Regions from separate parts of the Pelorhabdus rhamnosifermentans genome, predicted to be linked through region 3. Evidence: riboswitches for the same ligand, from Rfam matches in the RefSeq annotation. Region 3 holds a riboswitch; each other region holds the start of a gene.
The links. A riboswitch is a leader RNA that binds a small molecule or an ion and turns the genes downstream of it on or off. The one in region 3 is predicted to bind cyclic di-GMP.
Positions count from the first base shown of each region.

Region 1: another riboswitch for cyclic di-GMP. It lies ahead of Ga0466249_RS14240 (diguanylate cyclase); the one in region 3 lies ahead of Ga0466249_RS21215 (sensor domain-containing diguanylate cyclase).
Region 2: another riboswitch for cyclic di-GMP. It lies ahead of Ga0466249_RS15715 (methyl-accepting chemotaxis protein); the one in region 3 lies ahead of Ga0466249_RS21215 (sensor domain-containing diguanylate cyclase).

Region 1 covers NZ_JAHGVE010000011.1:59,238-61,508, reverse strand. Annotated here, with positions in the region: gene Ga0466249_RS14240 (diguanylate cyclase) at 1-1,062, opposite strand, end outside; cyclic di-GMP riboswitch class I at 1,189-1,272, opposite strand; gene Ga0466249_RS14235 (ABC transporter ATP-binding protein/permease) at 1,460-2,271, opposite strand, start outside.
Region 2 covers NZ_JAHGVE010000013.1:98,172-100,442, forward strand. Annotated here, with positions in the region: gene Ga0466249_RS15715 (methyl-accepting chemotaxis protein) at 1-847, opposite strand, end outside; cyclic di-GMP riboswitch class I at 1,079-1,164, opposite strand; gene Ga0466249_RS15720 (PAS domain S-box protein) at 1,320-2,271, opposite strand, start outside.
Region 3 covers NZ_JAHGVE010000025.1:45,776-48,046, reverse strand. Annotated here, with positions in the region: gene Ga0466249_RS21220 (DUF6612 family protein) at 1-633, shown strand, start outside; cyclic di-GMP riboswitch class I at 901-986, shown strand; gene Ga0466249_RS21215 (sensor domain-containing diguanylate cyclase) at 1,088-2,271, shown strand, end outside.

The sequences.
Region 1 (2,271 bases), on a different contig from region 3:
GCAAGCAACATGTAACGAATGGACATAAGTATACATATCCTTTTGGGCAAGTACATGAACGAGATCATAAAAAGACGCATCAAGAATTTCATTTCCATTATAAATAGCTACCCCAATCCCCTGAGACGTTTTATTGCAATAAATGTCTTTTTCCGCCACATTAATCAGTTCTTGAATATCAACAACTGTCCCTTTATCTTGTATGGCTACGCCATAGGAAAAGGCCAAATGCACTGAATCCAGATCAGAATCTGTAATGTATTCTCGTTTATTTAACTTATCAATCAATCCATCAACAGATAAAGTAGTAGCATCATCTTGCTTGATCATGACAATGAAATCATCGCCACCCAGACGTGCAACAACCGCCTCGTGACACACTGCGTCTCGCAAATATCCGGCAAATTGAATCAATACTTTATTCCCAATAAAATAGCCATATGTATCATTGATATTTTTAAAATTATCGATATTCATAATCATGACAATCAGCTTATTGCCATGATCAAGTAAGTCTTGGCCGATTTTGACAGCATAAGTAAAGGTATATAACCCCGTAAGTGGATCAGTAAGATTGGCCTGATAAAATCGTTCCCGTTCTATAGACAATTGACGAAAAAAATACACACCGCCGCTCACAAGTGAGGTAATAAGAAAAGTCGTAAATATTTTCCCCCCTACAAGCAATGAAATCGTGCCACCATTATAACTGATGAAATAATATGCAAGTGTGAGCACAGCCAGCACGGGTGTAATGGGATCAGGAAGCACCGGTGCGTAAAAAAATCCAGCATTAATAATAAAAGGAGTCAGGCTATCAGCGTCAACACTTTTATCAAAAACAATTTTAGCCAACAAACAATGATGAAGAAACAGTGCAGCAGCCACAAAGGCGTAAGAAATTGAATTCTTTCTATTCTTATAACCAAAGAATAATAGCACAAACAATAATATTGCACTCAGTTTATAAATACCAGGTGACACTACAGCAAACAACGCCCCAATAAAAATACCAAGAACAATGACATAAACACAATAAATTCTCGTGCCGTTTCTAAACATACATTATAGATACCTTCCTCAACTGGGTCGCCAAGGGAGTACAATTATCGTCATAATCCATACAGTAAAATGGGATGTAAAAAAAATAGCCCCTAATAGGCGGGTGCTAAATGTATTTATTACGAAATAAGCAACTTGGCAATCATAGACTCCGTCTTTAGACCCATAGTTTTGCGTCCCTACTTTTCAGTAAGTTTGCCAATATAAAATTTTAGAAATTGTAACATTCCTTTTACATAATATTACTTATGCCAAATTTAGTCAAGTTTTTTCCGTTATCGACAATACCCTATATAGAAAATTCGACTCACCTTTCACTAATAAGCACATAGCAAAAATAACACTCAAGGTCATAGCAACAATTACCAGCCTATAGAAACTCTTCTAAAGACTACTCTTATTCCAGCATTCTTATACACCACCCCCCTCTCCCATCTAAGACTAAACAATTTTTATGATAATGAAAAATTGTTTTCCGATGTCCTACACTCACAATTGAAGTATGAGGCAAAAATTCAGATATTCTTTCATATACAGTCTTTTCAGTAGCTTCATCTAATGCCGACGTAGCTTCATCTAAAAAAAGCCACTCTGGTTTTAATAATAGTATGCGAGCAAATGCAATTCGTTGCTGTTCACCCAGTGAAAGAATCTGTCCCCAATCACAGATTTCATCTAATTTATCAGCAAAATGTGCTAACCTACAGTCTTTTAAAGCATCTATAAGCTCTCGATCCTCGAATTGCCGATTGCTGCCAGAATAAAGTAAGATTTTGCGCAATTTATCAATAGGCATATAAGGTTTTTGGGGAACAAACATGATTCTTCCTTCATAAGGTATGTCGATACGTCCTGTTGCAAAAGGCCACAGACCAGCAAAAGTCCGTAATAATGTACTTTTGCCACACCCTGATGGTCCCGTAATGATCATTCTTTCACCTGAGGTTATGTGAAAGTTTAACCCGCTAACTAAGTTGTGACCGTCAGGTTGAGAAATACTGACATCCCTAATAGAAAATTTTCCTTTATGCTTGTTATACATCTGCCTTTCTTGAGCCATCTTTTCCATTTGCGCAGTGTCGATATATAGTAGAAAGCTATTCAACCGATTAATAACAGCCCGCCACTGTGCCAACCGGGTAAAACTATCGATAATAAATGAAAAGCCCGTTTGAACATGATTATAGGCATCAATAATCTGAAACATTT
Region 2 (2,271 bases), on a different contig from region 3:
TAAAGTTCATTACGTCGTTTATTTTGTCTAAGAGTTCTTTTGACTTTCCAATTTCGCCATGAAGTTGTTGCTGATTGTCACTCACGTTGTTTGTAGCGGCAGTAATTTGTTCTATTGCAGTGGCTACGCCGGTAAGTCCTTCGTCTAAGGAGCTTGCAATATGCTTGAGATCATCCGCTAATTTCCGCGGTAAAGATATTCCAAAAGCACCAACAGCTTCGCCTGTTTCTTCATCCATCAGGGGGTAGGAGGCTGCAATCACGGGGTAACCATAGACAGATTCATCAATATCTTCAGTAACCAGCTTTTTTTGCTTAATAGCCTCATCGGGAGTGCTGCCCGCTCTTAAGGGGTTTCCAACCTGTAGTTCGAGCATGTCGAATTTTTGAGAAGGTTGCCGCTTAAGGAATTTTTCTTTATCCGTTATCCACATGAAGCCACCTTCGGGTAATAGGTCAGCTACGACGGGAGCAAAAGATTCAAAAGCATTTACAATTTTATGTTGACGTGGAATGGTGAGTGCCCATGCACCGATGATTTCCGTATCGTTTTCATTCCAGATAGGTCCGCTATAGGTGAATAATCTAACGCCATATACATTTCTTGGGATGCGTGCGGATACCACTTTTCTAGCTTGGATGGCTTGGGCAGAAGGTCCGCTTTTACTAAATCCCCCGTCTACTTGTAGACCGGGTATTTCAAACTTATGATTTTCAATGTAGGTGACTTTATCAAGGGTAGTAATGAAGAAGCTAGCTCCATCTTCGAAGGCTGTCAGAACAATATTAAAATAAGCTTTCACAAATTCTAATTCTTTCATGTGTACATGTAAATTATTTACTTCCATTTTCTCTCAACCCCTTGCAGCTTAATTTTAACGTTTCGTGCGACAGATTCTATTATAAAGTTTTTACCAGAATAATATTCGAAATTAGTCGCCTATTGGAGTGCTCTTGTTACCTCCCTTGCACATGGACAATTTGACCAGTTTCTAATAATTATCGGTAAAAAACTAATAGTTGCTAAAAAGCGTCAGATTTTCTGAGAAAATTCTGACGCAATAAGGTTTTAATGCTTCAATAGCAACCTGGCAATCATAGAAAATAAATCCGTAGACCCAAGGCTTTGCGTCCCTATCTTTCGATAAGTTTGCTAATATTTTATTGTCATTATGTTGGAGATATTGAGCTAACTAACACTTATCTGTTATTTTAAAACAGATAAGACAAAAGTACTATTGGCATGATGTATCAAATTTAAAGTAAAAAAAAAGCAAATTATTGTATTTTAAACACAATGGTTCCCGTTATATGGAAATTTTATTTTATTAAGTTTAGTTTGTACAATTTTATTGCTGTTGCAAGGGTTAATTTTGTTTCAAATTCGTTGATAGATATTCCCAGAATTTTTTCAATTCGTTGTTTGCGGAAGATGACGGTATTATAGTGAAGAAATAGTACTTTGGCTGTTTCTTTCAAGTTGGACTTTTGTAAAATTACGGCAAGTGTGTCCAAATAGTCGGTGCCTTTTTCATGATCATAGCGAATAAGTTTACCAATTGTTTTTTCAATAAATTCAGTTGTACGTTCTTTTTCGCTTGGTTTTATAAGCAGTTGTAAAATACCCAAATCTCGAAAGTGGACAATGTTCTTATTGCGCTCCGAGTCGTACTGCGAAACTTGAATTGCTTCCAGGGCCTGCTGAAAACTTTTTGTAAAGCCCCTTATTCCTTGTTGGTTCTCCCCAATACCTATTCGAATCGTTATGTCAGGATGATACTTATGAATCTTTTTTTGTAAGAGTTGTGCCAATGTCTTTTCTGTAAAATTATTTCCTTGATCAGAAGGGTTTATTTGATATAGAACACCGATGCTACTACGCCGCCCCCAAGTAATACACCCTTTTGTGTCATTTAGTTTATCGATGAGTTCATATTTGATATCTTCCTCTATGGTTTCAGATCTGTTTTTATGGTGTAAATGATAATCAACGGTTTTTTCAAGCTGGATTACCGAACAAAAAAATGGTTGAGAGAAATTAAGTCCTATGTTATTGATATAAGCGAGTGTTTCTTCATCTCCTCCCCTTATTCCATTAAGAATGTCATTGAAGACGTCAGCTCGGCGTTTTATTTCATAAGATGTTTGGAGCTTTTTTTCAGCCTCTCTCCTCAACGTGATATCAATAACAATAAGAGAAAGCAATATTTTCTCACCTGTTTTGAAAGGACTAGAATATACTGCTACATCTTTGACGTGCCCATTTTTAAGC
Region 3 (2,271 bases):
GAAAGAAGCCCTAGTGGTTTAGTCGTTTATACAATGGTTAATGAAAAATGGTTTAAGCAGATTGTTCCTGAGTGGAGTCCTGTGAGTAAAAATGACCTTTCTGCAGATGAAAAAAATGCTGCTTGGGTGAATCTGCTGCAGATGATGAAATCTGTGAAGCTTCAGAAGGAAACACCCGCTTATAAGTATATAGATGTTACATTAGATAGTATGCAGATCAGTGATGCGATTGCTGCGGCTGTTAAAGAAAATAATGTACAGGAAAAAGATATATTGAGCATGACTGCGATCGGGCGGATGGCTTTGTTAGCTGTCGGCGATTTGACGTATACTGTTAAAATCGATAAGGCAACAAAAATGGTAACAGAAGTGGATATGGATTTGACAGATCCGATTCGCAAAGGAGCGAACTTGTTTTTAGATCTAGTGCATCCAAAAGATCGGGCGAAAATGGAAGACTTCTTAACAAACTCGACATTGAGTATGCAGATCGTTTATTCGAACTATAATAAGGTAGATCCCATCGTGATTCCTCAGGAAGTAAAGGATACGGCAAAGGAATACAAGGCACCAGTACGGAAGGCACATTCTAAACAGGTTAAGCCAAGCGGTGAAACAGTAACTCGTTTGTAAAAACTAAATTGATCAAAACTTACCGTTGTTTGGACCAACTATTTTGCCTAAAGAAAGTCATTCCAAGAAAATTCTATGTTGTGGGGTGACTCGTATTGAAAATTCAGAAAAAGTTCTGGCTTTCATTGTCTATTTGCTTGTTATGCAGTCGTTAATGTGGGAACCGGTCCGGAGGTAGACGGCAAGCCCACCTAGAATCTTAAATTCTAAGGCGAAAATAAAGAGGGTTTTATCGAAGTTTGTCGAAATACCAGACTTAGAAATATAATTGCAATTGGGTGAACCTTTTAAAGAAGAGGATGTAAAGTTATGGGGTTAAAGATTATTTAATTTATGTTTGCCAGGCTGTCAAAATAAAGGTATACCAGACGTTATTTGTCTGGTTTTTTGTTTTATTTCGATTAGATCAATTTCAAAAGCCGGATGATAGCCGACCTACATAGGGGGTATCCGTTTGAAAACAATAAATACATTTTATGAGGATTTTAACGGCTTATCAGAATTTGTTCGAAACAATCAAAATATTTTGCGTTCTAACGAGAACTCCGCTGTACTAGTGCAGGTTTTCAATGGCCAATGTGACCAAGAATTTTTCAAGCGATTGTTAGCAGAAATTGCTGAATTGGTTCCCGATGCTCTTATTCTTGGTACAACGACATCTGGTGAAATTATAAATGGACAAGTGAATGGACTCAAGACAGTTCTGTCTTTTTCGATTTTTAAACGGACTGTAGTTAAAGCAGGATTCTTTCCAAAAGGAAACCAAAATGATTTCGATTTGGGTCGTAAAATAGCCTCGACACTTGGTGGCGGTAAGGCGAAGCTATTAATTTTATTTGCTACAGGAAGGACGATGAATTCTACCGCTGTTTTAAAAGGGGTAGAATCGGTATTCCCTGGCTTGCCTGTTACTGGTGGTAATGCGGGTCATAACGCTCTTGGCTGCTTTGTTTCTTGTAACGGACAAATTACAAGTTACGGTGTTGTGGGGGTTGTACTAGAGGGGGAAAATTTAAAGGTTAGTTGTTATTCCCATTTAGGGTGGCAACCCATTGGCAAAGAAATGACTGTCACTAAGGTTGATGGTTTAAGGGTGTATACTATTGATAATATACCTGTTTATCAGATTTATCGGAAGTATTTAGGCTTAGATAGAATTGGTAATTTCTCTAACGCTGTGGAATATCCCCTCTTAGTCAATAGAAATGGATCCCTGCTGGCTAGAACACCAGATATTTACTATGAGGACGATTCAATTTCCTTCGTGGCAGAATTAGTTGAAGGGGAAAAAGTTCGCTTGAGTTTTGGTGATATTGGGATGATCTCGGAAGCGACAGTCAGTCTTTGTCAAGAGATTAGGCAACATCCCGCTGAAAGTGTTTTTGTCTATTCCTGTGAGTCGCGCAGAGGATTTCTACAGGAGCTTAGTAAGATTGAAACTGAGCCACTGCAAGAAATTGCGAACACATCCGGCTTTTTTACTTATGGGGAATTTTATTATAGCAACAAAACTAACCAAGTACTAAATGCTACGATGACAGTCGTAGTTCTTGCTGAAACAGCTGGAAAGGTATTGGAACATACGGTAACGCGAGGAGAGGAAAATTCCAGCGTAAGCTATAAATTTTCTAAAGATAA